DNA from 3 places in the Mesorhizobium sp. WSM4898 genome. Region 3 is predicted to be linked to each of the others. Evidence: predicted binding sites of a transcription regulator. Region 3 holds the regulator's gene; each other region holds the start of a gene.
The links. The regulator HrcA, encoded in region 3, represses chaperone genes, less so after heat shock. The targets are predictions, from matches to a motif close to GTTAGCACTCNCNNNNNGNGAGTGCTAAC.
Positions count from the first base shown of each region.

Region 1 (10,364 bases), on a different contig from region 3:
CTTGACATGCAGCGCGGCGCGATTGGCGCGGCTGATGAAGTCCGCGTGACGGGAGCTGGTCGCGGCCATTCCAAGCGGGCGGTAGAGCTTTTCCTCCGCGACCGTCTCCCAGGGCTTGCCTGTCGGCTTCGCGGCCGCCACGGCACCCTCGGTCAGCCCGAAATTGCTGTAGGAATAGCCGGCGCGAAAGCTCGACGATGGCGACACAAAGCGGAGGCGGCGAAGGATCTCGGCGCGGTCGTAGCCGATGCCCTCAAGGTCGTCTCCGGCAGTGCCGGGAAGGCCGCTGCGATGCGTGAAAAGATCGCGGATGGTGAGTTCGCCGGTGGGATAGGGATCGGCAAGGCGGAAGGCCGGATCGAGATCGGCGATCTTCGAATCCCAGGATACCACCCCGTCGCTGACCAGCGCGGCCACGACGGTAGCCGAGATCGGCTTCGAAAGGGAGGCGATCTGGAACACCGTGTCGGCGTCGACCGGCTCCGGTCTGCCGGCTTCGCGATGCCCGAAACCCTTGAGGAAGATCACCTTGTCGTCATGCACGACGCCGATGGCAAGGCCGGGGACGGCACCATCGGCGACGGCGGCTTGCGCCAGCGCTTCGAGCTTCGGCAAGGCGGCGGCGATGCGCGCGGGCGTGAGGGGATCGGCCGATGCCGCGTGCGGCCAAAGCGCCAGTCCGGCGATGAAGGCCAAAACCGTCAAATGACAGAGATCCCGACCAAGCCGCATCGCGCGCTCCCTTCCCTGCATTCACCCTAAGATTGTACAGGCCGGCACCGGCCTGGCCAAGCCCTGCGCCGCCCTGATCATCCTCCCAATCGACTGGTGTGGCGCCGGGTGCGTCCCTCACCTCTGGGCCTGCGCCCGCCTTAGAAGATCCGGCCGTCCCCGACATCATGGCTGTGCTCTGGACACGCCAAGTTTGCGTTCCTTCGCGCCCCCCTCTGTCCTGCCGGACATCTCTCCCACTTGGGGGGAGATCAGATGTGGCGCCGGCTTTCGCCAATCATCGCGAAAGGCCGGATATTAGATTCGGGTTCTCCCCGGGATTCCGCCACGCAAAAGCCGCCAAGTCAGGCGAAGGCCACAAGGGCTTTGGTTTGAATTGGGGTTATAGCATGCGGCTGGTCTGGGCGTTTTTGTTCGCGCTGGCGAGCGGCGTGGTTTTCGCGGCATCGCCGGAGGACGACTATATCGCCGCGCGCGACAAGGCGATTTCCGACATCGCGGCGCAGGAGAGCTCGAACGCGGAAGTGGAGGCGCTCGATGGCGCCAACACCAAGGCGCTGGCCGATCTGGAAAAGCGTCTTTCCGCCATTCTCGGCCCGCTTGCGGTCAAGGATTTTCCGGCAACCGGCACGATCAATCTGCAGAGCCTGAGCGCCTCCGATATTGGCTTCGGCATGCTGGACGGGCTGCGCTACGCCAAGAGCGATACCGGCCCGAGCATCGTCGCGACGACCCGCGGGTTGGTCGAGCGCTGGCTGCGGTCCAAGGCCGACGAGGACGATGAAGGCCTGCGGCTGCCCGCCGGCATCGAGGAGGCGCTCAAGCTAGACGCCTTCTATACGCAGGCGATCGGCAGCGACGCCGCATTCGTGAAGACGCTCGACTTTTCACTGAAGAAGCCCGAAGGCGCCGATATCGCCGTCGCGCGGCTCGGCGGCTGGACGCAGGATGTCGGACCGATCTACGACCAGCAGGTCGTCGTCGCGGTCGTCAAGGGCGACCGCGTCCTGGTCGCCGAGGCGCCCGCGTCCCCGCCCGTGCCGAAGATCGCGGCCTGCGAGGCGCTTTGGACCGCGGCGGACGCGGCTGCCCAGAAATTTCAGCAGACCTATCAGAACTCGGACCTGAAGGACCAGCAGGCCTATGATTCCGCCAACGCCGCCTGGGAAAAAGGCGACGGCGATTATCGCGCCTGCATGGGCGAGCGCCTGCCGGGCGATCCGGGCTTCCCGGCACTGCTTGCCGAGGCCCAGCAGCTTGCTGACCGGATGACCGGCAAGTAGGCCCAGAGCGATGAAGCGCTGAGCTGGCTAGACACCCTTCCTCAGCTCGCGGCGGCCCTCATGTTTCGCCGGCGCCTGGCGGTGGGTCGCGCCGGCTCCACGATATGCCCGTTGGTGACATGCCCGTTCGTCACGGGCACAACATCCTGCCGGGCCCGGGCGTCCGTCACCCTGTGCAGCCGCTCATAAGGCAGCAGCTCCTTGATGCGGGCATTCAGCGTCTCGACCTCGGCGCGCAGGTCCTCGCATTCCTGTTTCTGGATATCGAGCTGGATCTGCTCCGACGCCTGCTGCAGCGATAGCTGCGAGAGGTTGGTACTGATCACCGACAAATTCTTCTTGTCCAATTCGCTCTCGTTCCTGAGAACGGCAAGCTTCTCTTCCGCGATCTGCCGCTCGGTCACGGCGTCATTCAACTGCGCCCTCAGTCCTGTCGCCTCGGCGACCGCATCGGTCTTGTCGATGGAGGCCTGCTCGAGCCGCGATTGCAGCTCCTGGATTTCGGAGCGCAAGCCGCGCAGCTCTGCCCTGCTCCGCGCCAGCTCCGCCGCGCCATCGCTTTCGGCAATGCGGGCGGCTTCGGTTACCTCGGCAAGCTTGGCCTGCGTCGTCTCCAACGATTTCTGCAGCCGGGCCTCCTCCTTCTCGTGGCTGCCGAGCTGGGCCATAAGTTCGGCAATCCGCGTGGCTTCGTTGGCGTGGGTCGCCGCGAACTCGTCGAATTTGTGCCGGGCCTCGGCCTCGCGCTTTTGCGCCTGCTCCAGCTCGATCGAAAGCCCGACCTGCTTCTCGCGCAGCAGCTTGTTCTCGACAGCGCGCCTGTCGGCTTCGACGGTCTTGGCCGTCAGGGTCTTGACGATCTCACCGAACTCAGCCTCGCGCCTGGCGCTCTCATTGCCCATCTCGACCATTTCGAGCCGCACCGCTGCAAGCGCCTCGCGCAGCGACTCCCTGTCCTGGACGAGACTTGCCTCGCGTTGCTGCCAGGCCTCGGCCGCGCCGTCGCGTTCGCGCTGCTTGCGCGTAGCGTCAAGCAATTGTTCCGACAAGGCCTTGTGTTCGGCGCCCAGAGCGGCGTTCTCCAGCTCCAGCTCATTGGCGCGCAGCGCATCGCGATGCAGGGCGTTCAGGATATCGCGCGTCATGTGGTGCGCTGTGGCGATCTCGGCCAGCCTTGACCCGATCTCCTCCAGATGACCCTGTCCGTCGCGGAAGAGTCCGGAAACGGCTTCCAAGGCGGCCAACCGTGTCTGGGTGTGCGGCGTCAGCCGGGAGGCGGAACCCTCGGACTGAGTCTCGCCCGGCGGATCCTCCTCGCTTGCCGCCAGGTCGGCGGCAGAATCGTATCCCGGGGACGTCTCTTCGTCAGCCGAAAGACATTCTTCGAAAGCCTCTGCCAGATCCGACTGGAGCTCTTGAAATTCCTTGTCTACGTCCTCGGCCCGTTTGATCAGGGATTTGAAATTCATAACGGCACACCTCTTACGCTCACACCCGCCGTATTACTTAACGAATTGCTAATCTAGCCCTTAACGTTCCGTACGGGAAGCCTGACCAAAAGAAGGAAGGAATTAAGGTTATCGCGGATTTCCAGAGGCTTGCGCGGTGTTCCGTCAGCGGCATCTGCGCTCAGCGCGGTAAACGGTTAGAATGGCCTGCGTCGGCCGCACGTCATCGAGCCGCAAGCGAGCACCTGGCGCCCGCTGCGGGCGGATCACTCGTTGGAAGGGGAGCCACGCTCCAGCCAGCACCTACGCCAGCGTTGGCCGTTCCATCTAGCGCCGAGGTTCCGTCATGCCGCAGGGGCCGGACCCGCCGGTCCAACCCCTGCATCCAGGCATCAGCTCTTGATTTCGATACGCTTGGCCTGCGACTGCGCCTTCGCGGTCTTGGGCAGCATTACCGTCAGCACGCCGTTCTTGAAGCGGGCATCGATCTTGTCTTCTTCGATCTCGTAGCCCAGCGGGATTCGACGCTCGAAGCGGCCATAGATGCGCTCGGAGAACTGCCGCTCCTTGTCCTCCGTCTCGGAGCGCTTTTCACCCTTCAGCGTCAGCACGCCATCATCAAGCAGCACCTCGATGTCCTTCTCGTCCAGGCCCGGGACTTCGGCCGCCACCTTGATCTCCTTCTCGTTGTCGGAGATCTCAACGCTCGGCCAGCCGGCACCAAAGGCTGATACGCCGCCTGGGGATGGCAAGCCGGAACCGAAACCCCGGAAGACGTCGTCGAACAGCCGATTCACCTCGCGATGCAGCGACAGGAAAGGATCGCGTTCGCCGTCGCGGAAGACACTTGGAACCTGGTTACCATTGTTTCGGCCCCAGGGAATCAGATCACGAACACTCATGTTTTCCTCCTTTCTGTTCATCCGGAAGACAAGGCCCACAAGCGCCGGGAACATCACCCGGCGCTTGGCGCAAAGCGCGGCGAGAAGGCTCAGGCCGCCTTGTTGTCGGCCTTTATTTTCTTTGTCGCGGCCGTTGGCGATGATTTGTCCGCCGTGATCTCGATCCGGCGCGGCTTCATTTCTTCCGGGATCTCGCGTTTGAGGTCGATTGTCAGCAGACCGTTGACGAGGCTCGCATCGACGACCTTGACGTGATCGGCAAGCTCGAAGCGACGCTGGAATGCGCGGCCGGCAATGCCGCGATGCAGGTACTCGCCGTTGTCCTCGCCTGCCTTTTGGCCAGAGACCATCAGCATGTTCTGCTCCTGGGTAATGGCCAGTTCGTCCTGGCTGAAGCCTGCCAGGGCCATGGTGATGCGGTAGTCGTCCTCGCCGCTCTTGGCGATATCGTAGGGCGGCCAGTTGTCAGCGGTTTCGATGCGGCTTGCGGTCTCGAGCGCGTTCAGCATTCGATCGAAGCCGATGCTCGACCGGAACAGGGGAGAAAAGTCGAAACTGGTTCTCATAGCTACATCCTCCATTGAGCAACATAGATACGAGGAGCGCCAAGGCAGCGGCGCTCCTTGACCTTGCCGGCCACATCAGGCGCCGGCAGGTTCGATTTGGGAATTGATTCCTTTGCCGTCAAGAGGTCCGGGGCGCGCCCGTCAAAGCTGCATAATTACCTTTGTTTTCACGGCGCTAGCACTCGGCTGTTGCGAGTGCCAAAAAATTTCTTGCGGCCTCTTGAAACCGGCGCGTGCAAAACCAAATCCACATGCGCGAGGCCGAAAGGGTCGCGAGCCCCGCTCCGGTCCTTCCGGTCCGGAGTGGAGGAACCTCTCAAAATCTGTTTGTCCCGAAGGAGAACGATATGAAGTTCCATCCATTGCATGACCGCGTTCTGGTCCGCCGCGTCGAGGCCGAGGAGAAGACGGCCGGCGGCATCATCATCCCGGACACGGCGAAGGAGAAGCCGCAGGAAGGCGAGATCATCGCCGTCGGTTCCGGCGCGCGCGACGAGAGCGGCAAGCTCATTCCCCTCGACGTCAAAGTCGGCGACCGCATCCTGTTCGGCAAGTGGTCCGGCACCGAGATCAAGCTCAACGGTGAAGACCTGCTCATTATGAAGGAAAGCGACGTGATGGGTGTGGTCGAGCAGACATCGGCGTTGGGAAAAGCGGCTTGAACCGGCCCAACCCGATCGGTGAATGAAAGGTGCCTGCTGAAGGAGTGTTCCAATGGCTGCCAAGGAAGTGAAATTCCATTCCGACGCCCGCGACCGCATGTTGCGCGGCGTCAACATCCTCGCCGACGCGGTGAAGGTCACGCTCGGCCCTAAGGGCCGCAATGTCGTCATCGACAAGTCGTTCGGCGCTCCGCGCATCACCAAGGACGGCGTCACTGTCGCCAAGGAGATCGAGCTCGAGGACAAGTTCGAGAACATGGGCGCGCAGATGGTGCGCGAGGTCGCCTCGAAAACCAGCGATATCGCCGGCGACGGCACGACCACCGCGACCGTTCTCGCCCAGGCCATCGTCAGGGAAGGTGCCAAGGCCGTTGCCGCCGGCATGAATCCCATGGATCTGAAGCGCGGCATCGACAAAGCCGTCGAGGCTATTGTTCAGGAGTTGAAGACCAACGCCCGCAAGGTGACCAGAAATGACGAGATCGCCCAGGTCGGCACGATTTCGGCCAATGGTGATGCCGAGATCGGCCGTTTCCTTGCTGAGGCGATGCAGAAGGTCGGCAACGAGGGCGTCATCACCGTCGAGGAAGCCAAGACCGCCGACACCGAGCTGGAAGTGGTCGAAGGCATGCAGTTCGATCGCGGTTATCTCTCGCCTTACTTCATCACCAATCAGGATAAGATGCGCGTCGAGCTCGAAGAGCCCTATGTGCTGATCCACGAGAAGAAGCTTTCCAACCTGCAGGCGCTGCTGCCGGTTCTGGAGGCGGTGGTTCAGTCGGCGAAGCCCCTGCTCATCATCGCGGAGGATGTCGAGGGCGAGGCGCTCGCGACGCTGGTGGTCAACAAGCTGCGCGGCGGCCTGAAGGTTGCGGCCGTCAAGGCTCCGGGCTTCGGCGACCGCCGCAAGGCCATGCTGGAGGACATCGCCATCCTCACCGGCGGCACCGCTATCAGCGAGGATCTCGGCATCAAGCTTGAGAACGTCACGCTGGAGATGCTCGGCCGCACCAAGAAAGTGGTGGTCGAGAAGGAGAACACCACGATCGTCGATGGCGCCGGCAAGAAGGAGGAGATCCAGGGCCGCGTCGCGCAGATCAAGGCGCAAATCGAGGAGACCACCTCGGACTACGATCGCGAGAAGCTGCAGGAGCGTCTGGCCAAGCTCGCCGGCGGCGTGGCTGTGATCCGCGTCGGCGGTTCGACGGAGGTCGAGGTCAGGGAGCGCAAGGACCGCGTCGACGATGCCATGCATGCGACGCGCGCGGCGGTCGAGGAAGGCATTCTTCCGGGCGGCGGCGTGGCGCTGCTCAGGGCCGCCAATGCGCTCGACGCGGTGGCTGCCGACAACCCCGACCAGAGATACGGCGTCGACATCGTGCGGCGCGCCATCGAGGCGCCGGCGCGTCAGATCGCCGAGAACAGCGGGGCGGAAGGCTCGATCATCGTCGGCAAGCTGCGCGAGAAGACCGATTTCGCCTATGGCTGGAACGCCCAGACCGGCGAATATGGCGATCTTTTCAGCCAGGGCGTTATCGATCCGGCCAAGGTCGTGCGCACCGCGCTGCAGGATGCAGCCTCGATCGCCGGCCTGCTCGTCACCACCGAGGCGATGGTCGCCGAGAAGCCGAAGAAGGAAGCGGCACCCGCCATGCCCGCCGGCGCCGGCATGGACTTCTAGGACGCTGGGGAGGCGCGGCGCCGACACAGCCAATCTCCCCCGACAGGGTTCAATTGGGGGAGATTGGTCGGCAGGGCAAAAGGGAGCGCGAGGGAAACGGCACCCTTCTGAATTGACAAGAACCGGAAAAGCGAGAAAGCACTCCGCGACAGATCGGCTGGCGGGACGCGTCCCCTTTGTCCTGTCGGACATCTCCCCTCATCGGCGGAGATCGGCAGCTTCGACACGCCGCGGCGCGACGGGCCAGAGTTACTATGTGGGAAGATTCTGAATGACGACGGATACCAAGACGACGGAAACCAGGACATTCGAGGCGGATGTCTCGCGGCTGCTGCACATGATGGTGCATTCGGTCTATTCGGACCGGGACGTCTTCCTGCGCGAGCTGATCTCCAACGGCGCGGACGCGTGCGAGAAGCTGCGCTTCGAAGCGATCACCCGTCCCGAGCTGCTGGGCGAGGACGCAAAGCCGCGCATCACTATTTCGGCCGACCCCGACAACAAGCAGCTTGCCGTCGAGGACAACGGCATCGGCATGGGCCGCGAGGAGATGGCCGAGGCTCTGGGCACCATCGCACGCTCCGGCACCCGTGCGTTCATCGAGCGCGTCGAGGCTGGCAAGGCGACTGAGGACTCGCAACTCATCGGCCAGTTCGGCGTCGGCTTCTACTCCGCTTTCATGGTGGCCGATCATGTCGATGTCATCAGCCGGCAGGCCAGCAGCGAGGAAGCCTGGCGCTGGTCTTCCGACGGCAAGGGCACCTACGAGATCGCTCCCGTGCCGCTTGCGGCAGCTCCCAGGCGCGGCACGCGCGTCGTGCTGCATCTGATGGACGATGCGAGTTCCTACACCACGCCTTACCGGCTCGAAGGGCTGGCGAAGTCGCAGTCCGGCCACGTGCCGGTGCCGATCACGCTTGTTGAGAAGCCGGGCGCCGAGCCGCGCGATGTCGCCGACGGCACGGCGCTCTGGGTGAGGCCGAAGAGCGACATAAAGCCCGAGGAATATACCGACTTCTACCGCAGCATCGCCGGCCAGTATGACGAGCCGGCCGCCACCATCCACTTCCGCGCCGAGGGTCGGCACGAATACAGCGCACTTGCCTTCGTGCCGGGCTCGCGTCCGTTCGATCTCTTCGACCAGGACCGCAAGGGTCGTATGAAGCTCTACGTGCGGCGCGTCTTCATCACCGACGATGCCGACGTGTTGCCGCGCTATCTGCGCTTCGTGCGCGGCCTGGTCGATTCCGCCGATCTGCCGCTCAACGTCTCGCGCGAGATGATCCAGGAAAGCCCGCTGCTCGCCGCGATCCGCAAGGGTGTCACCAACCGCGTCCTCGGCGATCTGGGCAAACTCGCCGATAACGATGCCGAGGCCTACGCCAAGATCTGGGAGAATTTCGGCGTCGTGCTCAAGGAAGGCATCTACGAGGACTACGAGCGGCGCGAGCAGCTGCTGAAGCTCGCCCGCTTCCGCTCGACCGCTTCCGGCGAGACGCTGCGCAGCCTGGCCGATTATGTCGCCGCGATGAAGGAAGGGCAGAAGGCGATCTTCTTCATGGCCGGGGAAGACCGCGCCCGGCTCGAGGTCTCGCCGCAGCTCGAAGGGTTCCGGGCGCGCGGCATCGAAGTGCTGCTTTTGACCGATCCGGTCGACAGTTTCTGGACGACGATGGCGCCGGAATTCGACGGCAAGCCGTTCAAATCGGTGACGCAGGGCGCGGCCGAACTGTCGGAGATCCCGCTGCTCGACACCGCGTCCAAGCCGGATGCCGAAATCTCGTCCGAAATCGCGACCTTCCTGGCCTTCGTGAAGACGGCGCTGGGAGACGAGGTCTCGGACGTGAAGGCCTCCGACCGCCTGACCGAAAGCGCGGTCTGCCTGGTCGCACCGGAGCACGGTCCCGACCGCCAGTTCGAGCGGCTGCTCAACGCCGCCGGCCGCCTCGACAAGGCGGCGAAGCCGATCCTCGAGATCAACCCGCGGCACGAGCGCGTCACGGCGCTGGCGAAGCTCGGCGACGGCGAGCGCGCTTTCAAGGAAGACGCCGCGCATCTGCTTTACGACGAGGCGCGCGTGCTGGACGGCGACAAGCCAGCCGATGCCAGGGCGTTTTCGGCGCGGCTTGCTCGCCTGATCGAGCGCGGTTTGGCGAGGGAGTAGTGGGGGCGTTGGGCGCCTCACGGAGCCCGGATCCTGCCGTGACTTCTCACGAGGAGGCGGCGCAAGGGTGAGATCGGTCGCGATCCTTCGCGCCCCCCTCTGTCCTGCCGACGGGTCAAGGCTTCTCCACGCTACTACGCTCGGAGGTCAGAGCGCCGCCCTACCCCCTCAGCCCCGGTGCCTCTTGCCCCGTCCTGGCGACATATTCCGTATAGCCGCCGCCATAGGTGTGGATGCCATCCGGCGTGAGCTCCAGCACGCGGTTCGATAGTGCGGACAGGAAATGGCGGTCGTGCGAGACGAACAGCATCGTGCCTTCATATTGCGCCAGCGCCTCGATCAGCATCTGCTTGGTCGCCATGTCGAGGTGGTTGGTCGGCTCGTCGAGCACCAGAAGGTTCGGCGGATCGAACAGCATCAGCGCCATGACCAGCCTTGCCTTCTCGCCGCCCGAGAGCACGCGGCACTTCTTCTCGATCTCGTCGCCGGAAAAGCCGAAGCAGCCGGCTAAAGCCCTGAGCGGTGCCTGGCCGGCCTGCGGGAAATTGTCTTCCAGCGTCTGAAACACGGTGCGCTCGCCGTCGAGCAGTTCCATGGCGTGCTGGGCGAAATAGCCCATCTTGACGCTCGGACCGCGCGCCACCGAGCCCTCATCCGGCTCGGAGGCGCCGGCCACGAGCTTCAAAAGCGTCGACTTGCCGGCGCCGTTGACGCCCATCACGCACCAGCGCTCGCGGCGGCGGATCTGGAAGTCAAGGCCGGCATAGATCGAGCGGCTGCCATAGGATTTGTGGATGCCCTTCAGCGTCGCCACGTCCTCGCCGCAGCGCGGCGCAGGCTGGAACTCGAAGGCCACCGTCTGGCGACGCTTGGGCGGCTCGACGCGGTCGATCTTGTCGAGCTTCTTCACCCGGCTCTGCACCTGG
Region 1 covers NZ_JARTVQ010000015.1:24,968-35,331, forward strand. Annotated here, with positions in the region: gene P9228_RS29785 (serine hydrolase) at 1-732, opposite strand, end outside; gene P9228_RS29790 (hypothetical protein) at 1,122-2,015, shown strand; gene P9228_RS29795 (hypothetical protein) at 2,057-3,484, opposite strand; gene P9228_RS29800 (Hsp20/alpha crystallin family protein) at 3,856-4,365, opposite strand; gene P9228_RS29805 (Hsp20 family protein) at 4,455-4,931, opposite strand; gene groES (co-chaperone GroES) at 5,279-5,593, shown strand; gene groL (chaperonin GroEL) at 5,646-7,274, shown strand; gene htpG (molecular chaperone HtpG) at 7,546-9,438, shown strand; gene P9228_RS29825 (ABC-F family ATP-binding cassette domain-containing protein) at 9,599-10,364, opposite strand, start outside.
Region 1: groES (co-chaperone GroES) is a predicted target of HrcA. The motif match lies at 5,106-5,134, and genes of this name have one in related genera.

Region 2 (10,364 bases), on a different contig from region 3:
CGCCGGCGGCTTCCTTCTTCGGAGCCTCGGCGATCATGGCTTCGGTGGTGACCAGCAGGCCGGCGACCGAGGCCGCGTCCTGGAGAGCGGTGCGAACGACCTTGACCGGGTCGACGATGCCCATGCCAATCATGTCGCCATACTCGCCGGTCTGGGCGTTGAAGCCGTAGGTCGCAGCCTTGTTCTCGAGGATCTTGCCGGCAACGATCGAAGCCTCGGCACCGGCGTTGGCCGCGATCTGGCGGGCCGGAGCCTGCAGCGCGCGACGAACGATGGCGATGCCCGCGGCCTGGTCAGCATTGACGCCGGTCGCCTTGACGGCGTGCGAAGCGCGCAGCAGCGCGACGCCGCCGCCGGGGACGATGCCTTCTTCAACGGCCGCGCGGGTCGCGTTCAGAGCGTCGTCAACGCGGTCCTTCTTTTCCTTGACCTCGACCTCGGTCGCGCCGCCGACGCGGATCACCGCGACGCCGCCCGCGAGCTTGGCCAGACGCTCCTGCAGCTTCTCCTTGTCGTAGTCCGAGGTGGTCTCCTCGATCTGCTGCTTGATCTGGGCAACGCGGCCCTGGATCTCGGCCTTCTTGCCGGCGCCGTCGACGATGGTGGTGTTCTCCTTGGAGATCGACACCTTCTTGGCGCGGCCGAGCATGTTGAGGCCGACATTCTCGAGCTTGATGCCGAGGTCTTCCGAGATGACCTGGCCACCGGTCAGGATGGCGATGTCTTCCAGCATGGCCTTGCGGCGGTCGCCGAAGCCCGGAGCCTTGACGGCGGCGATCTTCAGGCCGCCGCGCAGCTTGTTGACGACCAGCGTGGCCAGAGCCTCGCCTTCGACGTCTTCCGAGATGATGAGCAGCGGCTTCGAGGTCTGAACGACGGCTTCCAGGACCGGCAGCATGGCCTGCAGGTTGGAGAGCTTCTTCTCGTGCAGCAGGATGTAGGCGTCTTCCAGATCGGCGACCATCTTGTCGGCGTTGGTGACGAAGTAGGGCGAGAGATAGCCGCGGTCGAACTGCATGCCTTCGACGACTTCCAGCTCGGTCTCGGCGGTCTTGGCTTCCTCGACGGTGATGACGCCTTCGTTGCCGACCTTCTGCATCGCTTCCGCGATCATCTTGCCGACCGACTCGTCGCCATTGGCCGAGATCGTGCCGACCTGGGCGACTTCCTCGGAGGTCTTGATCTTCTTGGCAGCCTTGCCGAGAGCGGTAACGACTTCGGTGACGGCGAGGTCGATGCCGCGCTTCAGATCCATCGGGTTCATGCCGGCGGCAACGGCCTTGTTGCCTTCCTGGACGATGGCCTGGGCGAGAACGGTCGCGGTGGTCGTGCCGTCGCCGGCGATGTCGTTGGTCTTCGAAGCGACCTCACGCACCATCTGCGCGCCCATGTTCTCGAACTTGTCCTCGAGCTCGATCTCCTTGGCGACGGTGACGCCGTCCTTGGTGATGCGCGGGGCGCCGAACGACTTGTCGATGACGACGTTGCGGCCCTTCGGACCGAGGGTGACCTTCACCGCGTCGGCGAGGATGTTGACGCCGCGCAGCATGCGCTCGCGGGCATCACGGGAAAACTTTACGTCTTTTGCAGCCATTGTAAGCTCCTGGCAGGGGTTCGGGTCGAACCCGCAGATTCAAGATTCAGTTGACGGTGAGGCCGATGATCAGCCGATGATGCCCATGATGTCGGATTCCTTCATGATCAGAAGGTCCTCGCCATTGAGCTTGACTTCAGTGCCCGACCACTTGCCGAACAGCACACGGTCGCCGGCCTTGACGTCCAGCGGCACGAGCTTGCCGGCTTCGTCGCGAGCGCCGGAGCCGACGGCGATGATCTCGCCTTCCTGCGGCTTCTCCTTCGCCGTATCCGGGATGATAATCCCGCCGGCGGTCTTGGATTCGGATTCGACCCGGCGAACGACCACGCGGTCATGAAGCGGGCGGAACTTGGACTTTGCCATGTTGTCTTCCTCGAATGAGAACGGTGAGAACTGTTCCTCCATCCGGCGAGGCCGGATATAAGTTAGCACTCACCTAAGGCGAGTGCTAACGTGGCGCTGAGATAGGCTGGTGGCTTGCGAGAGTCAAGGCGCGCGGGGAGGGGCAATGGCGCAAAATTTTTTCCATGTACCGACGTGGTTCTGAAACACAGTGGTTGCCCCACGACTACTTGGCAGAAATTGCTCGTGAGTTCGATGGGACGGCCGAGCATCGGCTGCTTAATATCCAAGCCGCAAGCCGATCTCCTGAGTTTCAAGATCGACGAGCAAGCTGTTTCTTTCAAAATACCGGATACCGACGATATTACGTTCAAGGCCAGGGACAATTTCCACCTCAGGCTTGTAGGTGGTTGTAAAATTCCAATCGTCCTGGCCTTCGGTTTTCACCACCACCTTGGTGCCGACATTCAATGATGCATACGGTTTGGATGTATCGGTTGGGACCATTATGGTTGAGTTGCCGGTGTCGTACAGCGTCGGCCGACAAACCGGCTCAGAGCCCCATGAGAGACAGGAGTCAAGAGTGGGGAAATTGTATCGCGGGCTGGCCTGTTTCCATTTTTGTATCTTGAAATTCTTCTTCACGTCATCTGGGATGCCGACGTGGAGGGCTTCTACCTGTGGGCAGTTGCCGGCCTCATTTGTGCAGGCTTTCCACTTACTGCCGATCGCAGAAAGGTAGTAACCTCTATGCAGGCCGGGTCCCACGCTCACTGCGTCCATTGGCGATTTGATCATCTGATGTGGCCCGTCGCCCCCAATGGGCGAGATGCCAAAGATGCCTTTTGGCCAAAGCGGGCCGCCGACAACTTCACCTGTGTCGCGCCTGACTTTCTTGTAGCGGATTAGGAACGATATTCGCCTGTCCGTGGAGGCCAGCGCGCTTGACGAACCAAAAGTCACACGCGCCGAAGCGATATTTCCATACTCATCGTAGGTGCCATAGTGCATGACCACTTTTTGGGTCGTGACAATTATACCGTCCAATTCCAGGGTTTTCGCAACCTTGATACCGTTCTCGGAGCATAATCCGGCGGGGAGCGTCGAACGACAATCGATCGTCATTCCGCTTGAGCCGGTATCCAGCAAAAGAGGCTGATTGATTTTCCGGTTTCCGAGAGAGAGAATTCTCACATAGAGCATACGAATATTCTTAGGGCTCCCCGGATACTCAAGTTTTATCAAGGGAATGGTTGCGGGAGTGCCATCGGCTCCGGCAGGAGAGGACGGATAGAGGAGTGCGCACAACAGGATCGACAGCAATGCCGCAAGTATCTTCATGCCCGAGCCCATCTTTTTGGCCGATAGATTTCGACGTGGCGAAGATGAATTATTGCAGGGCGCTTTGCAATTTTTGCGTCACAGCTCTGCCTGTAGATTTCAGCGGTTAGGTGGCCCCAGCACCAGCAGCGGACACCGCTCGGCGAGCCCGTAGCTTCCGGTCGAGGCCAATCGGACGGCTTTGAAGAAGACCTCGGCTTCCTCGATCAAGACGGCCGCCGGCGCAAAACTATAGACGGCGGACGAGTTCCGGTAGACGTCTATGGTTCCGATGACCGGTAGTTCCCATCCGGTTCGGGCCGACAGCTCCTCGCGGTCGGGAAACACCCTTTCGAAGTGTTCGAGGATGGCTTTGACCGGGATCGTGTAATCCGGCGCGTCGCCGATCGCGGTCATGGCCACGCGCCATCTGAGCTCATGGAAAGTCGAGACGCCGCCGCTTAGTGCCAGAGCGCGGACATCCTTCGGGTCGTCCGGCGTTGCGGGAGAGGCGTAAAGCCTGATGCCGGCGCGGCCGTCGGACTTGAGCGCGCGCGCGATCGACGCAAATAGGGTGCGCCTGAGGCCGGCGGCGCCGATGACCGAGAGACATCCGTCGCCGATCAGCGCCTCGACGCTTGCATCGGCGAACGGCAGATCGAACCAGTCGCCCTGCACCGCCTTGCGCGTATCGGTGTCGCCTGGCCAAATGCCGGCAATCATGTCCGAAGACTCGTCGACCGCCGTCATCGTGGCGCCGAGCCGGCGAGCTCGGGTGTCACGCCGAGCATCACGACATCCGACGGGGCAAGGCCGAGCTCGCGATCGTAGGTTTCGATAACCTCCGCCGGCCGCCGCAGGGGTGAGCCAAGCAACTGCCAATGTTTGCGAATTGCATTCCAATGCTCGGTCATGCAAACCCCAGCCCGGTAGCGCGTTGTATCCGCTCGAATAGTGGACGACGCTTGATAGGCCAAGTGGGGAACAATGGCACGCATCGCCGTTATCACGCATGAGTTCGACCGCTTCCAAAGCCGGCGCGGGCTGCTATGGCGCCGGGACAGCCCGTACATGCTCTTCGATCTGCTGGAGGAACTGAAGCGCCGCGGCCATTCGGTGCAGGTCCTCAGCGGCACGTCGGCGAAGCCGGCCGCCGATATCGCGGTGCTGCATGTCGATGCGACCGTAACGTCGCCCGATTATGTCGAGTATGCCCGCGCCTTTCCCTTCTGCCTCAATCTCGGCGCCGCCGATATTTCCAAGCGCCGCATCAGCGGCGCCGTCGTCGGCAAGGACGACGGCTGGAAGGGGCAGGTTATCGTCAAGAGCAGCCTCAACCATCGGGGAACGCCGGAACAGCAACTGAATCGGCGCGCGCGGCGCGCCGGCAAGCCGATGCCGTTTCCCGGCGTCCAGTCTTTCGACAAATACGAGATCCATGCCTCGCTCGCCGACGTTCCGGCGGAGCTGTTCGGACGCGAGGACCTCATTGTGGAAAGATTCATTCCCGAGCCTGAGCCGGATGGCTTTGCCGCCCGTTTCTGGCTGTTCTGCGGTGAGCGCGAGCGCTGTACACGCCATGTCTCGCCGCAGAGCCTGGTCAAGGGCGACGACACGATCCGTCGCGAGGCGGTTCCGGTGCCGGACGAGCTTCGCGCGCTAAGGCGCAAGCTCGGCTTCGACTACGGAAAGTTCGATTTCGTCATGCATGAGGGCAGGGCGGTGCTGCTCGATGCCAACAAAACGCCTGGACGCGCCCGCAATCTGTCGAGCTTCATCGCCGCCGGCAATGCCAATCTTGCCGACGGCTTCGAAGGGTTGATCCGCCAACACGCTTAGATATTCATGCCGCCCGAGACCTCGATGCGCTGGGCGTTGACCCAGCGATTGTCCTCCGACAGCAGCGAGGCGATCATCGGCCCGATATCGTCGGCGACGCCGGCGCGGCCGAGCGCCGTCATGCCAGCCACGACGCGGTTGATCTCGGCGTCGTCGCGCACATGGCCGCCGTTGAAGTCGGTGGCGATGGCGCCGGGCGCCACGGTGTTGGCGGTGATCCGGCGCTGGCTGAGCTCCTTGGCGAGGTAGCGCGTGAACACCTCGATGCCGCCCTTCATCATCGCATAGGCGGCCGAGCCCGGAACCGAGAAGCGCGCCAGCCCGCTCGACACGTTGACGATGCGGCCGCCATCGTTGATCAGCGGCAGCAGCGCCTGGGTTAGGAAGAACACGCCTTTGAGATGGATGTTCATCAGCGTGTCGAATTCCTCTTCCGTGGTCTCGGCGATCGGCTTGCGCAGGCCGGTCCCGGCATTGTTGACGAGATAATCGAAGCGGTCGCGCTGCCAGGTTCCCTGAAGCGTCTTTCTCAATGCCGCGACGAAAGCCGGGAAGGTGGCAACGTCGCCGGCGTCGAGCTCGAGCGCGGCGGCGCGGCCGCCTGCGGCCTCGATCTCGGCGATCGCCGCCTTCGCCTCGTCGGCGCGCGAGCGGTAGGTGAGGATGACGTCGACGCCCTTGCGGGCGAGGTTGAGCGCTGTGTTGCGGCCGAGGCCGCGGCTGCCGCCGGTGATGAGGGCAATGGCGCGAGTGGTCATGGTGAAAATCTCCGTCTTGGCGATGGTGATCCATATACTCGCGCGAATGACCGATATAATCTGGCATGGATTGCCAGCTCTATTCAAGATTTGCGAACAATCAGCGATGGACAGGTTCGACAGCATGCGGCTCTTCACCCGCGTCGTGGAACGGCGCAGCTTCACGGCGGCGGCTGCCGATCTCGGCCTGCCGCGCTCCAGCGCCACCGCCGCGATCAAGCAGTTGGAGGAGCGGTTGGGCGTGCAGTTGCTGCGTCGCACCACGCGCCACGTCACCACCACGCTCGACGGTGAAGCCTATTACCAGCGTTGCATCGGCATCCTCGCCGACATCGAGGATGCCGAGGGCGGCTTCGGCGCGCATGAGGTGCGTGGGCGCCTCAGCGTCGACGTCAACGGCCATATGGCGCGCACCTTCCTGCTGCCGGAACTGCCGGCGCTGCTCGCCCGATATCCGGGCCTGACCGTGCATATCGGCGAAGGCGACCGCCTCGTCGACCTCGTGCGTGAAGGCGTCGATTGCGTCATCCGGGCCGGCACGCTTCCCGACAGCGACATGATCGTGCGGCGTCTCGGCATCGCGCGCGAAATCACCGTGGCCAGCCCCGCCTATCTCGAACGCCACGGCGTGCCGCGCACGCCGGACGACTTGGCTGGGCACATGATGATCGGCTTCGTGTCGTCGCGCACGAGGCAGGTGATGCCGCTGGAATTCACCGTCGACGGCATGGTTCGCGAGATCGTCCTGCCGTCGCGGGTCACGGTCGCCAATTCGGACACGAGTGCTGCGCTGGTCCGGCTGGGCTTCGGGCTGTTCCAGGCGCCAAGGCTCCGATATGCGGACGACCTCGAGGCAGGCCGGCTGGTCGAAGTGCTTCCCGATTTTCCGCCGACGCCCACGCCGATCTCGGTGCTCTATCCGCCGAGCCGGCAGTTGTCGCCACGGGTCAGGGTGTTTGTCGATTGGCTGGTGGAGATCCTGGGGCCGAAGCTGGATGCGGGGTAAGTTGGCAATCGCGGAGGAGATCGTATCCAGCGGTCGTCATCCTAGGGCGGAGCAAGGAGCGAAGCGACGCGCGCAGACCCTAGGATCCATGCCGTGACGCTAAGGCGTTGCAAGGATTGCAGAATTCTCCGCCGTTGCGCTCTATGACGGAGTCGCCGCATGGATCCTCGGGTCAAGCCCGAGGATGACCACCGTTAGGCATGCCTACAAAAACAGCCGCAACTGCGCGTGGATGATCGACCGGTAATCCTCGATCGTGCGCCGGCCTTCCGCCTCGTCCTGCGTCAGCGCCAGCCGCACGACGCCGCCGGCGAGCTGAAAGATCAGGAACACCACGCGCCCGAACGCCTCGCGCTGCTTAGGCTTCAGCATCGGCGCCACACGGTCGCAGAACATCTTCGCCTGATGCCGCGTCTCGGCGATGTCGAGATGCTGCAGCGCCTTGTCGGCCTGGATCGCGTTCTGCAGATCCTGGATCGCCGGATCCGCCGCGACACGGCCGTAGTAATCGTCGAGCAGCCGATCGGCTGCAGCGGTCACGTCATCCACTCCCCGGATATCGGCGATGATCGCGCCGAAGCGAGCCCGGCTCTCCTCCGAGAAACGCTCGTAGAGCATCGCCAAGATCGCCGACTTGCTTGGAAAATAATGATAGACCGTGGCGATCGGCCCGCCCGCCAGCGCGCCGACTTCCTTCATCGTGACCGCGTCTATGCCCTTCTCGCCGATCAGCCGCATGGTCGTAGCGAGGATCGCGTCGATGCGCTCGCGGCTGCGCTCCTGCTTGGGCCTGCGTCTGGGTTCCGTCGCCGTTTGCCTAGTTTGCCTCATCTCGCGCGGGCAGTCGTTGATTCTCGGTTGACAGGAAACTGATCAAGTATCAGTTTCGTGAATGCTGACAACTTGTCAGCTTTTTCACCGGGCTGCAAGGGAGGGCGCCTCGTGACTGCAACCGATGCCGCGCATGCGGAAAATGGCGACTGGCTGGTCGGCAACCCGACCGGCCTGCAACTCGCCGCGGCGCTCTGGATCGGCTCGGTCGGCCTGCTCATCCTGGGCTTGCAGCCGGTGCTGCCCGGCGCGCTCTACAGCGAAGGTCATGTCACCGGTGACGAGCTGGCACTGGTCGCCACCGCCGAGATGATCGCGATCGCCATCGGCTCGGCGATCGTGGCGATGCTCCTCCCGGCGCGCAACATGCGCCGGAAGAGCGCCGCGCTTTTGGTGCTGCTGGCGCTCGCCAATTTCTGGACCGCCTATGCGATGAGTTCCAATACGCTGATCGGGGCGCGCACGCTCGCCGGGCTTGCTGAGGGTGGCTTGGTCGCCGTGGCGACCGAATTGATCGCCCGCTCGCGCCGGGCCGAGCGCATCGGCGGCTATTTCGTCACGCTGCAGACCTTGGCGCAATGCGCGCTGGCGCTGCTGCTCGCGCTTTATGCGGTGCCTGCCGCGGGCGCGGCCGGCGGCTTCGTCGCGCTTGGCGTTGTCTGCCTGTTGTCGCTCGTCGTCGCGTGGATCGTGCCGGACGACTACGCCGACCTGCCGAAGGACGAGCATTTTGCCAATGTGCTCACCTTGCCGGCGATCACGGCGCTGCTGTCGATCTTCTGCTACTTCATGTTCTTCGGCGCCGTCTGGGCATTTCTGGAGCCGCTCGGCGCCGAGTTCGGCATAGACGGCCGCACCGTCGGCCTGATGGTCTCGGCAAGCCTCGCCGCGCAGGTCATGGGCGCCATGACCGCCACCGTCTTCGAAGCGCGCATCGACTACCGCTTCGCCATCACCGTCATCGGCGCCATCGCGACGATCAGCTCGGTGCTGCTCGCTTCCGGCCCTGGGCTTTTGGTCTTCTGGTCGGTGGCGATGGTGATGGGCTTCATCCTGCTCTTCATCGTGCCCTACCAGATCCGGCTGGCGATCACCGCCGACGAGACGCGCAACGCGGTACTGCTTGTGCCGGCGGCGCAGCTCTTCGGCCTCGCCATCGGCCCGGTGGCCGCCTCGCTGCTGATCGACGGCCAAAATTTCCGGCCGGTGCCGGAATTCGCCGCGGCAAGCGCGTTGGCCAGCGTGGCGCTGCTCGGCGTCTTCGTGTTGGTTGCGCGCCCCCGCGTTCCAGCCTGAGCGGGAGGTGACGATGGCAAACGCCTGGAGCAACTGGTCGGGTTTCGTGAACGCCGCGCCGAAGCTGATCGCCACGCCAGCCGATGTCGGCGAACTGGCCGATCTGGTGCGTTCCGCGCCCGGTCCGCTGCGCGTCGCCGGCGCCGGCCATTCCTTCACGCCGCTGGTGCAGTCCGACGGCACCATCATCTCGCTGGCGAAGATCGAGGGGCTGGTTTCGCATGACGCCGCAGCCAATCGGGCACGCCTGAGGGCGGGGACAAGGCTTGGCGCGCTGATGCACATCCTGCAGGACATCGGCCAGGGCCTGCCCAATATGGGCGACATCGACAAGCAAGCGATCGGCGGCGCGCTGGGCACCGCGACGCATGGTTCCGGCCCGACGCTCGGCGCCTATCATACGCAGCTCGAGACGGTGCAGTTCGTCGACGGGCAAGGCAAGCTGCGCGAATACAGCCGGGCGGGCGACCAGGATATGGTCCATGCCACCGGCGTCGCGCTCGGCGCTTTCGGCGTGCTCACCGAAGTGACGATGAACAACATCCCGACCTACTGGCTGCGGCGCCGCAAATGGGTGTTACCGATCGGCGAAATGCTGCGCGACTTCGAGACGATGATGGGCGCACACCGTTCGGCAGAGTTCTATTACATCCCGTTTTCCGGCTATGCGCAGTTCATCGCCAGCGATCTCAGCGACGCAACGCCGGCGTCGCGGCCGACCGAGGATGACGAGGAGGGCCTGGCGACGTTGCGCAAGCTGCGCACCGTGCTGCGCCGGCTGCCGGCGCTCCGCCGGGCGCTGATCAAGGGTGCGGTCAAGAAGGTGCCGGCCGAGGATTATGTGCAGGACTGGCTCAACGTCTACGCCAGCGACCGTCGCACCAAATTCAACGAGATGGAGTACCACCTGCCTTACGAGGACGGTCCCCGGGCGCTGGCCGAGATCATCGCGCTGACCGAAAAGCATTTCCCGGAAGTCTATTTCCCGATGGAGGTGCGTTCGGTCGCCCCGGACGAATTCTGGCTCTCGCCCTTCCACAGGAGGCTGACCTGCTCGATCGCCATCCATCACGACGCGGCGAACGATCCGCTGCCCTTCATGCGCGCGGCCGAGCCGATCTTCCGCAAATATGGCGGGCGGCCGCATTGGGGGAAGATGCACAGCTTGACGGCCGCGGATTTCAAGAAACTCTATCCGCGCTGGGATGACGCAATGGCGGTGCGCCGCGACATCGATCCTGGGAACCGCTTCGTGTCGCCCTATATGGCCGGCCTGTTCGGCATCCAACAATGAGCGCCTATTTCGCCGAGCTGTCGAAGGCGCTCAAGGCCGCCGAAATCTTTCGGCCCTGCCTGGTGCTCGACCGCGACCGGC
Region 2 covers NZ_JARTVQ010000008.1:132,356-142,719, forward strand. Annotated here, with positions in the region: gene groL (chaperonin GroEL) at 1-1,594, opposite strand, end outside; gene groES (co-chaperone GroES) at 1,664-1,960, opposite strand; gene P9228_RS25570 (hypothetical protein) at 2,219-3,280, opposite strand; gene P9228_RS25575 (class I SAM-dependent methyltransferase) at 3,380-4,009, opposite strand; gene P9228_RS25580 (hypothetical protein) at 4,006-4,173, opposite strand; gene P9228_RS25585 (hypothetical protein) at 4,247-5,098, shown strand; gene P9228_RS25590 (SDR family oxidoreductase) at 5,095-5,856, opposite strand; gene P9228_RS25595 (LysR family transcriptional regulator) at 5,963-6,862, shown strand; gene P9228_RS25600 (TetR/AcrR family transcriptional regulator) at 7,067-7,693, opposite strand; gene P9228_RS25605 (MFS transporter) at 7,805-8,989, shown strand; gene P9228_RS25610 (D-arabinono-1,4-lactone oxidase) at 9,003-10,283, shown strand; gene P9228_RS25615 (alanine racemase) at 10,280-10,364, shown strand, end outside.
Region 2: groES (co-chaperone GroES) is a predicted target of HrcA. The motif match lies at 2,022-2,050, and genes of this name have one in related genera.

Region 3 (10,364 bases):
ACCTGGTTCAACGGGCTGATGGCGAGGAAAGCCGGATCGGGCGGATCCTTCTTCGGCACGTCGATCTGCCGGAAAGGCGCGCCGGCCATAGCCAAGGCCGCCTCGACGACGAAGCCGCCGCTGCCGGGACGCGTGTAAAGCTTGTACATAAAATCCTCCCGCCGGCCGATTCGAGGCCGGCGGCGATTTGAACCGGAAGCGGCGCCTTCCTCAAGCCGGGCTCCGCTTGCCACAGACGCTTTTTGAGCGATCCAGCTTGCATCATCCCGGGAGTGCCGCTTGTCTGCAAGCTCTTGAGATTGGCTGTGGCGTTCCCGACTTGGTCATCCACGTGCGAGCAACGAGCTGCGCGACGCGCGCAGACCCGAGGATCAATCCCGTGACGTCCCCACGTCACAAGCTTTGCGGGTCTTTCTGCGGAGGAGCAGCGGCTCCGTTAATCTCGGATAAGACAGGTGGTATCCATTCTGGACCGTGGCATTTCCTGGCCACGGTCACGGCGTGGATCCCAGGATCGACGCGACGGAGTTTCGCTCCTGCTTCGCCCTGGGACTACGACCGTGAGGGGCTGAAGCCATTCCTCGAGGGATGAGCGCCTAGGCCCCCAGCCCGTCGAACAGGATCGTCGAGAGATAGCGCTCGGCGAAGGACGGAATGACGACGACGAGGTTCTTGTCCTTGTTTTCCGGCCGCGAGCCGACGACGATCGCCGCCTGCAGCGCGGCACCCGACGATATGCCGACCGGCACGCCTTCGAGGCGGGCGACGAGGCGCGCATTGGCGACCGAATCCTCGTTCGAGACCCTGACGATCTCATCATAGATCGTCGTGTCGAGGATCTTGGGCGCGAAGCCGGCGCCGATGCCTTGAATCTTGTGCGGGCCGGGCTGGCCGCCGGAGAGCACCGGCGAGGCTTCCGGCTCGACTGCCACCACATGCAGCGAAGGCTTGCGCTTCTTCAGCACCTGGCCGACGCCGGTGATGGTGCCGCCGGTGCCGATGCCGGCCACGAAGATGTCGACCTCGCCATTGGTGTCGTTCCAGACCTCCTCCGCCGTGGTGCGGCGGTGGATTTCCGGATTGGCCGGGTTCTCGAACTGCTGCGGGATGATGGCGTTGGGCAGCGTCGCGGCAAGCTCGTCGGCCTTGGCGATGGCGCCCTTCATGCCTTTCGGGCCTTCGGTGAGCACCAATTCGGCACCGAGCAGCGCCAGCATCTTGCGACGTTCGACCGACATTGTCTCCGGCATGGTGAGGATCAGCTTGTAACCCTTGGCGGCGGCGGCGAAGGCCAGCGCGATGCCGGTGTTGCCGGAGGTCGGCTCGATCAGCGTGGTCTTGCCCGGCGCGATCTTGCCGCCCTCCTCCAGCGCCTCGATCATCGAGACACCGATGCGGTCCTTGACCGAGGCGATCGGGTTGAAGAATTCGAGCTTGGCCAGCACGTTGGCGACGATGCCCTTCTCCTTGGCGAACTTATCCAGCCGCACCAGTGGCGTGTCCCCAATCGTCTCGGTGATCGAGTTGAAGATGCGGCCGCGGCCGGGGACGCGCGCGGAGGTGACGGGCTTGTTCATTGGTTTCGCTCCCAAGGCAAAGGCATAGGCAAACAGAATAAGGCTTTCAGCCGCGCAAGATAGGCTGCTCGCCGAAAATATCCGAGTGGGGCGGCTGCTGAAACCTCCCCGCGCCGGAAATGCATTTTCCGGATCGCCCGTTTTGGGGATGCTTTCCCCGAAATGGGGGCCGGTTGAGAATGCAGCCTATTGACGGGCCGCAATGGCGGCTGCCGCTCCCATCATGAAGCCGGCGGCGGTGCGGTTCAGCACCTTGAGCGCGCGCGGCGATCTCAGGAACCAGCGCGCCTTCGCAGCCAGCGCCAGATAGGGGACCAGCACCACGAACAGGACGACAACGGTAAGCGCGACAAGGATGCCGTAGTCGGCCGGCGTGATCGTTTTCAGGTCGACGATGGTCGGCGTGATGGCGAGATAGAAGATCATCGTCTTCGGGTTGCCGAGCGTCACCGTCAGCCCGGCGATGAAGCTCGACGCCAGGCCGCTCTTGCTCTTCCGCGCCTCGACCGTTTCGGGCGAGATGCCGCTCGTCCAGAAGCGCCAGGCAAGGAAGGCGAGATAAGCGACGCCCGCCCATTTGATGGCGAGAAACACCATGCCGAAGGTCTGGGCGACGAAGGCGAGGCCGAGCACGACGGCGGTGAGGTAGGTAATGTCGCCGAGCATGAGACCGAACGACATAGCGAGCGACGAACGGAAGCCGGAGCCGAGCGCGCGGGCAACAAGCGCCGTCACGCCGGGACCCGGAATGGCGGCGGCGACGCCGAGGGCGGCGCTGTAGGCGAGAAATCCTGTCAGTGTCATGGTTTGAACCCAGCGCTATCCCGGGATCGGGATCCAGAGCGGCAGCCTCTTACCACGGTGCCGGGGCGGCGTTAATTGCCTTGCGGCCGGATTCGGTTGCACCAGCGCCGCTTCAGGACCGGCCGTCGCCGTAGGTGACGCGCCATATCGTGCCGTTGCCGTCCTCGGTCAGGATCAGCGAACCATCGTTCGCCACCGCGACACCGACCGGCCGGCCCCAGACCGCATCGTCGGCAATGACGAAGCCGGTGGCGAAATCCTCATATTCGCCGGTCGGCTTGCCGTCCTTGAACTTCAGCCGCACCACCTTGTAGCCGGTGCGGACATTGCGGTTCCACGAGCCGTGCAGGGTGACGAAGGCGTCGCCCTTGTAGTCGGCCGGGAAGTTGCCGCCCTCGTAAAAGGCGATGTTGAGCGGCGCCGAATGTGCCTGGATCAGCACGTCCGGCACCGTGACCTTGCCGGCGAGATCGGGCCGCGCGCCTTTGTGGCGCGGATCCTCGTTGTCGCCGATATAGTACCAGGGCCAGCCATAGAAGGCTCCCTCCTTGACGGCGGTCGCATATTCGAAAGGCACGTTGTCGCCTAGCTCGTCGCGTTCGTTGACGACGCACCAGAGCGCGCCCGTAGCCGGCTGCACCGTCATGCCCGAGCAGTTGCGCAGGCCGGTGGCGACCATCCTGCGGTTCTTGCCGTCAGGATCGAAAGCGAGCACATCCGCTCGGCCTTCCTCCGCGCCCCAGGTAGCGCCGAGCGGTGCCGATCTCGCCCATTCTTCGACGCCGCCCTTCGGCCTCGCTCCCATGCCCTCCGCGGTATTCGAGCCCGAGCCGACCGAGAGATAGAGCGTTTTGCCGTCGGGCGAAAAAGCGATGTCGCGCGTCCAGTGATGGCTCGACGGGATGTCCGAGACGATCGTTTCGGGCTCGCCGGAAGCTTTGAGGTCGCCGTCGCGATAGGCAAAGCGGACGACGCTGTTGCTGTTGGCGACATAGACCCATTGCGGCTTGTCGCCCGGCGGATAGAAGGCGATGCCGTAGGGCCGGGTCAGGCCTTTGGCAAAGACCGACTTCTCGGCGGGCTTGGCGCTGCCTTCGGCCAGTCGATAGACGCGGACCTGGCTCGCCCTGCTGTCGGCGACGAAGAGATCGCCGTTCGGCGCCGTGCGCACGACACGCGGGCTGCTGATGCCCGAAGCCACCAGTTCGGCCGAAAAGCCGGGTGGAAGGGCTGGCGTGGCATCCTCGGGGCGATCGGTGACACCGCCGCCGTTCGAGGCGGATTCGGCGACATTCGGCTTCGGGAGATCGTCGGGCCTGATGAGGCGCCGCACGCCGGGCCGGTCGGCCCTCCAGTCACCGAAGGCCTTTTTGCCGGTGAGCAAGGGCTGATCGGCCTGCTGCGCGACGGCGCCGGAGGCCAGGAACAAAGCGAGGGCGGCAAGGCCGGCAATCCGTATCATGCTGTTCTCCGTTATTCGCCAACGTGCATCAGCAACCAGACAGCGAATATCGGGCAGGCTTTCCAAAAGAGAAGCCGGGCATGCGGATTTTGACGGAAAGCGCCGGCAGTTCAGCTCTCTTCGATATCCAGATCGTCGTCGAGCTGCTTTTCCAGCGCGACCAGATCGGCCGGCAGCGGCAGGCCCATGGCGCGCATTTCCCTGAGCTTCTCGCGCAGTAGCTCCTGGATCTCGTGATCGTCTTCCGGTTGGTTCACCATCTCCTCGAGCAGCAGGCTGATCTGGGCCTTGAACGATTCCAGCGCCATTTCCACCCTCCTTGCGACGTTTCCCGCTCGCCTATCTCAGCATGCGCGAAATCAACTGGGCCGTATAGTCGACCATCGGGACGATGCGGGCATAGTTCAATCGCGTCGGGCCGATGACGCCGAGCGCGCCGACGACGCGGGCATCCTTGTCGCGATAGGGCGCGACCACGAGCGACGAACCGGACAGCGAAAACAACTTGTTCTCCGAGCCGATGAAGATGCGCACGCCCGGACCTTCCTCGGCGAGGTCGAGGAGCTGCAGCAGTCCGTCCTGCGTTTCCAGATCCTCGAACAGATGGCGCAGCAATTCGAGATCGGCCTGGGCGGTGACGTTTTCCAGAAGATTGGCGCGGCCGCGCACGATGAGGCGCGCCGGCAGGCCGCTTTCGGCGCCGGCCCAGACCGCGAGGCCCTTCTCGACCAGCTCCTGCGACAGCGTGTCGAGAGCCGCCCTGGTCTCGTCTTTGATGCGCGCGATCTCGACCCGGGCCTCGGCCAGCGTGCGGCCGCGGATATGGGCGTTGAGGAAGTTCGAGGCCTCGTGCAGCTGCGAGACGGTGATACCGGCCGGCAGGTCGACAACGCGGTTCTCGACATCGCCGCTCTGCGACACCAGGACGGCGAGCGCCTTGGTGGGTTCCAACTGGATGAACTCGATGTGCTTCAGAGCCACCTCGTTCTTGGCGGCGAGCACCAGGCCGGCGCCGCGCGACATTCCGGAGAGCATCTGGCTGGCCTCGGTCAGCATATGCTCCAGCGTGGCGCCCGAGCCCGAGGCACGCACCTGCGCCTCGATGACGCGACGCTCGTCGTCCGACAGATCGCCGAGCTCCATGAAGGCATCGACGAAGAAGCGCAGGCCGGTCTGGGTCGGCAGGCGGCCGGCCGAGATGTGCGGCGCGTAGATCAGCCCCAGATGCTCGAGGTCGCTCATCACGTTGCGGATGGTGGCCGGTGACAGCGACGACGGCAGGATGCGCGACAGGCTGCGCGAGCCGACCGGCTCGCCGTCGCGCAGATAGGAATCGACGATCCGCCGGAAGATGTCGCGCGAGCGCATGTCGAGCGACTGAAGCACGGGCGGCTGCGATGCGGGATCGACTGCCTTGTTCATTCCAGCGAAAAACCTCCTATTGAAAGATATAGACTTAAGCCTCCCTGGCGCAACCCGGGCCATTTTCGCTTGCGCCGTTTCCTTGGCGCCCTTTTCCTTTGCGCCATCCGCCGCATGCGTCTACAAGCCGCCGACGAATCCAAAACCATAGGAAAGAAGGCCGAATGCGCCCCTCCAAACGCCAGCCCGACGAAATGCGCGCCATCTCCTTCGAGCGCGGCGTCTCCAAGCATGCCGAAGGCTCGTGCCTGGTGAAGTTCGGCGACACGCATGTGCTGTGCACGGCGAGCCTGGAGGAAAAGGTGCCGGCCTGGATGCGCAATTCCGGCAAGGGCTGGGTTACGGCCGAATACGGCATGCTGCCGCGCTCGACGGGCGAGCGGATGCGCCGCGAGGCTTCCGCCGGCAAGCAGGGCGGCCGCACGCTGGAGATCCAGCGGCTGATCGGTCGTTCGTTGCGCGCCGTTGTCGACCTGCAGGCGCTAGGCGAACAGCAGATCACCGTCGACTGCGACGTTATCCAGGCCGACGGCGGCACCCGCACCGCCTCGATCACCGGCGGCTGGGTGGCGCTATACGATTGCCTGCGCTGGATGGAAGCGCGCCAGATGGCCAGCGTTTCCAAGGTTCTCAAGGACCATGTCGCGGCGATCTCCTGCGGCATCCATGACGGACAGCCGGTCATCGATCTCGATTATCTCGAGGATTCCTCGGCCGGCACCGACGCCAATTTCGTCATGACCGGCAAGGGCGGCATCGTCGAGATCCAGGGTACTGCGGAAGGCGAGCCCTTCTCCGAAGAGCAGTTTTCGGCGCTGATGGGGCTGGCCAAGAAGGGTATTTCGCGGCTGGTGAGCCTGCAGCAGATGGCGGTGGCGTAGGGTCACCGATGAGGTCGACGATCCTTCGCATCCCCTTCTGGCCTGCCGGCCATCTGCCCGACAGGGCAGAGGGGGGTGCTTCGTGACTCCCTCCGCGATTCTGGAATCAGCGCTCTACGTCACAGATCTAACCGCTGCCGAAGCCTTCTACCGCGACATCCTCGGCCTGGATCCGCTGGGCAAGGTCGAAGGTCGCCACGTCTTCTTCCGCTGCGGCAACGGCGTGCTGCTCATCTTCAATGCCGAGGCGACGAAAATTCCGCCGGCGCCCGACGCCAGGCTGAAGGTGCCGCCGCACGGCACGGTCGGCGAAGGGCATCTTTGCTTCACCGCGACTGCGGCCGAGATCGCCCAATGGCGCAAGCATTTGGCGGCCAAGAACATCGCCATCGAAAGCGATTTCGAGTGGCCGCAGGGCGGACATTCGATCTATATCCGCGACCCTTCGGGCAATTCGATCGAGTTCGCCGAACCAAGGATCTGGGGTCTCTGAATGCATTCTTTGAACGGACAAAAGATCGTCGTCGCCAGCCACAATGAAGGCAAGCTGCGCGAATTCGCCGACTTGATGGCCCCGTTCGGCTTCGAGGCGAAGTCGGCCAAGGATTACGGCCTGCCGGAACCGGACGAGACCGGCACGACCTTCGAGGAGAATGCCTATATCAAGGCCTATGCCGCCGCCAAGGCCACCGGCCTGCCGGCGCTGTCGGACGATTCGGGGCTCTGCGTCGACGCGCTCGACGGGGCGCCCGGCGTCTACACCGCCAACTGGGCCGAGACGGCGGACGGCACACGCGATTTCGGCATGGCCATGCAGCGCACCGAAGTGGCGCTGCAGGAGGTCGGCGCGACCGAGCCGGCGCAGCGCACCGGCCGTTTCGTCGCCGTCATCTGCCTCGCCTTTCCCGATGGCGAGGCCGAATATTACCGCGGCGAGGCCGAAGGCACGCTGGTCTGGCCGCCGCGCGGCACGCTCGGCTTCGGCTACGATCCGGTGTTCCTGCCCAACGGCTTCGCCAAGACTTTTGGCGAGATGAGCGCCGAGCAAAAGCATGGCTGGAAGCCCGGCCAGGCAACAGCCCTGTCGCACCGCGCCCGCGCCTTCCAGAAGTTTGCCCAGGCCCGCTTGGATTTGGCGCGGCTGGATCTGGCGCGGCTCAGGTCAAAATGATCGGAACAGGCCAGACCATGCCGCTCGACCGCAGCCCCGGCTTCGGCGTCTATATCCATTGGCCGTTCTGCGCGGCCAAATGCCCTTACTGCGACTTCAACAGCCACGTTCGCCACCAGCCGGTCGACCAGGAGCGTTTTGCGCGGGCCTTCGAGACGGAGCTCAAGACGATGCGCGCCCGCACCGGGCCGCGCGAGGTGACCAGCGTCTTCCTCGGCGGCGGCACGCCGTCGCTGATGAAGCCGGAAACTGTGTCAGCGGTTCTGGAAGCCGTAGCGAAGAACTGGACGGTGCCTGCCGGGATCGAGGTGACGCTGGAGGCGAACCCGTCCTCGGTCGAGGCGGAGCGCTTCCGCGGTTATCGGGCGGCCGGCGTCAACCGTGTCTCGCTCGGCGTGCAGGCGCTGAACGACAAGGACCTGCGCTTCCTCGGCCGGCTGCACAATGTCGAGGAGGCGCTGCAGGCCATCGGGCTGGCGCGGGAAATCTTTCCGCGGCTCTCCTTCGACCTGATCTATGCGCGGCCCGGCCAGACGCCGGAGGCTTGGGCTTTAGAGCTTGAGGAAGCGATCGGGCACGCCGCCGACCACCTGTCGCTCTATCAGCTCACGATCGAGGAGGGCACGCCGTTCCATGCACTCCACTCAGCGCGAAAATTCGTCCTGCCCGACAACGACCATGCCGCCGACCTCTACGCGCTGACGCAGGAGGTGACCGCGGCGCACGGGCTTCCGGCCTACGAAATCTCCAACCACGCGCGGCCGGGCGCGGAAAGCCGGCACAACCTGACTTATTGGCGCTACGGCGAATATGTCGGCGTCGGACCCGGCGCGCATGGCCGCTTCGTCGAGAACGGCCGCCGTACCGTGACGGTCGCGGAAAAGATGCCTGAGACCTGGGCCAACCTGGTCGAAGCCAGGGGCCATGGCGTCAACGGCGGCGAGGTGCTGACGCGCGCCGAAGAAGCCGACGAGTTCCTATTGATGGGGCTGCGGCTGGCCGAAGGCATCGACCTCCAGCGCTACGAGACGCTTGCCGGGCGTAGTCTGGCGAGCGACCGATTGTCGGTGCTGCAGGAAGAGGGGCTGGTGGCGCCGGTCGGCAACGCCCGCCTCCGCGCCACGACCGCCGGCATGATCGTGCTCGATGCGGTGGTGGCAGACCTCGCGCGGTGAAAAAGGTTCTCTTCGTCTGCAGCCAGAGCCGCCTGCGCAGCCCCACCGCCGAGCAGGTGTTTTCCAGGCGCCGCGACCTCGAGGTCGAATCGGCCGGCACCAATCACGACGCGGACAACCCGCTGACGCATGAACTGGTCGCGTGGGCCGAGATCATCTTCGTCATGGAGAAGGCGCATCGTGTCAAGCTGCAGAAGAAGTTCCGGTCAAGCCTGATGCGGGCACGGGTGATCTGCCTCGACATCCCGGACAACTATGCGTTCATGGATCCGGAACTGGTGCGGCTGCTCGAGGCGAAGGTCACTAACTATCTGGGCTGAATGGCGTCAGGCGCCAAGCATGGCGCTTCGCTCCTCGCTCCGCCTGGGATGAGGCGAGAGATCGCGAAGGGTCGCAGCTGCTCTAGGCGTCGTGCTTCTGACGCTGCTTCCCGCGATCCTTTTCCGCATGCGCGTCGCCGGAACGGCCCTGCTTCAGGTCAGTCTTGTCGCGGCGGTTCCCGTGCTGGGCGGCGATCGGATGGGAAGGAATGCCCTCGCGGGCGGTCTTGCTTTCGAGTCGTGTGATGAAAATGTCGAAGCGATTGGGCATCGTCCGGTCAGTGCTCCGTCGTGCTTTCGGTTTCGGTCGAGGCGTCTTGAACCGCGGGGCTTGGAAGCGGCTTCATCGCTTCCTTGTCCTTTGTCCTGGCGGAGGGTTCCCGATCCTCCGAACCGGCAACCTTCTCCGATCCGGCAAAGCGCTTGCAGCCCGAATAATAGGGCGTGAAAGCGTCTTGAATGATCAGGCTGTCCATCCTGTCCTCCTCCTCGGGAATCAGGGGTAAAATCCGCCTTACGCGGTTTGGTTCCGCATCGTGGCAAAGGCATGGCGATTCCCTTGCATCGCCATCACGTTTTGCAACCGCAGATCAGCCGTGGCAAACAGTGGCGCGTGGGGAGGGCCTCAATTGACCGGCGACAAACGCAGCTATGTAATCGGGCAGACCGAAATTGCGGCGCGGCCGCTGGAGCCGGCGCTCTATCTGGTGGCGACGCCGATTGGCAATCTCGCCGATGTCACGCTGCGTGCGCTGGAGACGCTGGCCGGCGCCGACATCGTTGCCTGCGAGGACACCCGCGTCTCGCGCGTGCTGCTCGAACGCTACGGCATTCGCCGGCGCACCACGGCCTATCACGAGCACAATGCGGCCGAGGCCGGGCCGAAGCTGATCGAGTCGCTCGCTGCCGGACAAAGCGTGGCGCTGATCTCGGATGCCGGCACGCCGCTCGTTTCCGATCCCGGCTACCGGCTGGTCGGCGAGGCGCTGGAGCGCGGCATCCGCGTTATTCCGGTGCCCGGACCGTCGGCGGCGCTTGCCGCGCTGACCGCTTCCGGCCTGCCTTCCGACGCCTTTCTGTTCGCCGGCTTCTTGCCGGCCAAGGCGGGCCAGAGGCTCACCAAGCTCGAAAGCTTCAGGCAGGTACCGGCGACGCTCATCTTCTATGAATCGCCGCGCCGGCTGGCCGAGACGCTTGCTGCGATGGTGCAAGTGCTTGGCGGAGCGCGCAAAGCGGCGATCGGCCGCGAGTTGACCAAGGCGTTTGAGGAGATGCGAACGGGGACGCTCGGAGAGCTTGCCGATCACTACGCGGCGGCCGAGACGCCCAAGGGCGAAATCGTGGTCTGCGTCGGCCCGCCGGAGGCGGCCGAGGACCAGCCGGCCGACATCGACCGGCTGCTGTTGTCTTTAGCCGCCGAAATGCCGGCCTCCAAGGCGGCGGCGGAAGCGGCGAAGATGACCGGCGGCCAGAAACAGGCGCTCTATCGCCGGCTAATCGAGCTGAAGGCGGACGGCGGTGGCTGAGCGCACCGTCGGGCATCGGCGAAAAG
Region 3 covers NZ_JARTVQ010000001.1:320,086-330,449, reverse strand. Annotated here, with positions in the region: gene P9228_RS01680 (glutathione S-transferase family protein) at 1-149, opposite strand, end outside; gene cysK (cysteine synthase A) at 597-1,577, opposite strand; gene P9228_RS01670 (LysE family translocator) at 1,764-2,381, opposite strand; gene P9228_RS01665 (sorbosone dehydrogenase family protein) at 2,494-3,843, opposite strand; gene P9228_RS01660 (hypothetical protein) at 3,954-4,151, opposite strand; gene hrcA (heat-inducible transcriptional repressor HrcA) at 4,183-5,265, opposite strand; gene rph (ribonuclease PH) at 5,430-6,146, shown strand; gene P9228_RS01645 (VOC family protein) at 6,229-6,639, shown strand; gene rdgB (RdgB/HAM1 family non-canonical purine NTP pyrophosphatase) at 6,640-7,317, shown strand; gene hemW (radical SAM family heme chaperone HemW) at 7,314-8,492, shown strand; gene P9228_RS01630 (low molecular weight protein tyrosine phosphatase family protein) at 8,489-8,812, shown strand; gene P9228_RS01625 (hypothetical protein) at 8,895-9,083, opposite strand; gene P9228_RS01620 (hypothetical protein) at 9,091-9,288, opposite strand; gene rsmI (16S rRNA (cytidine(1402)-2'-O)-methyltransferase) at 9,442-10,338, shown strand; gene P9228_RS01610 (YraN family protein) at 10,331-10,364, shown strand, end outside.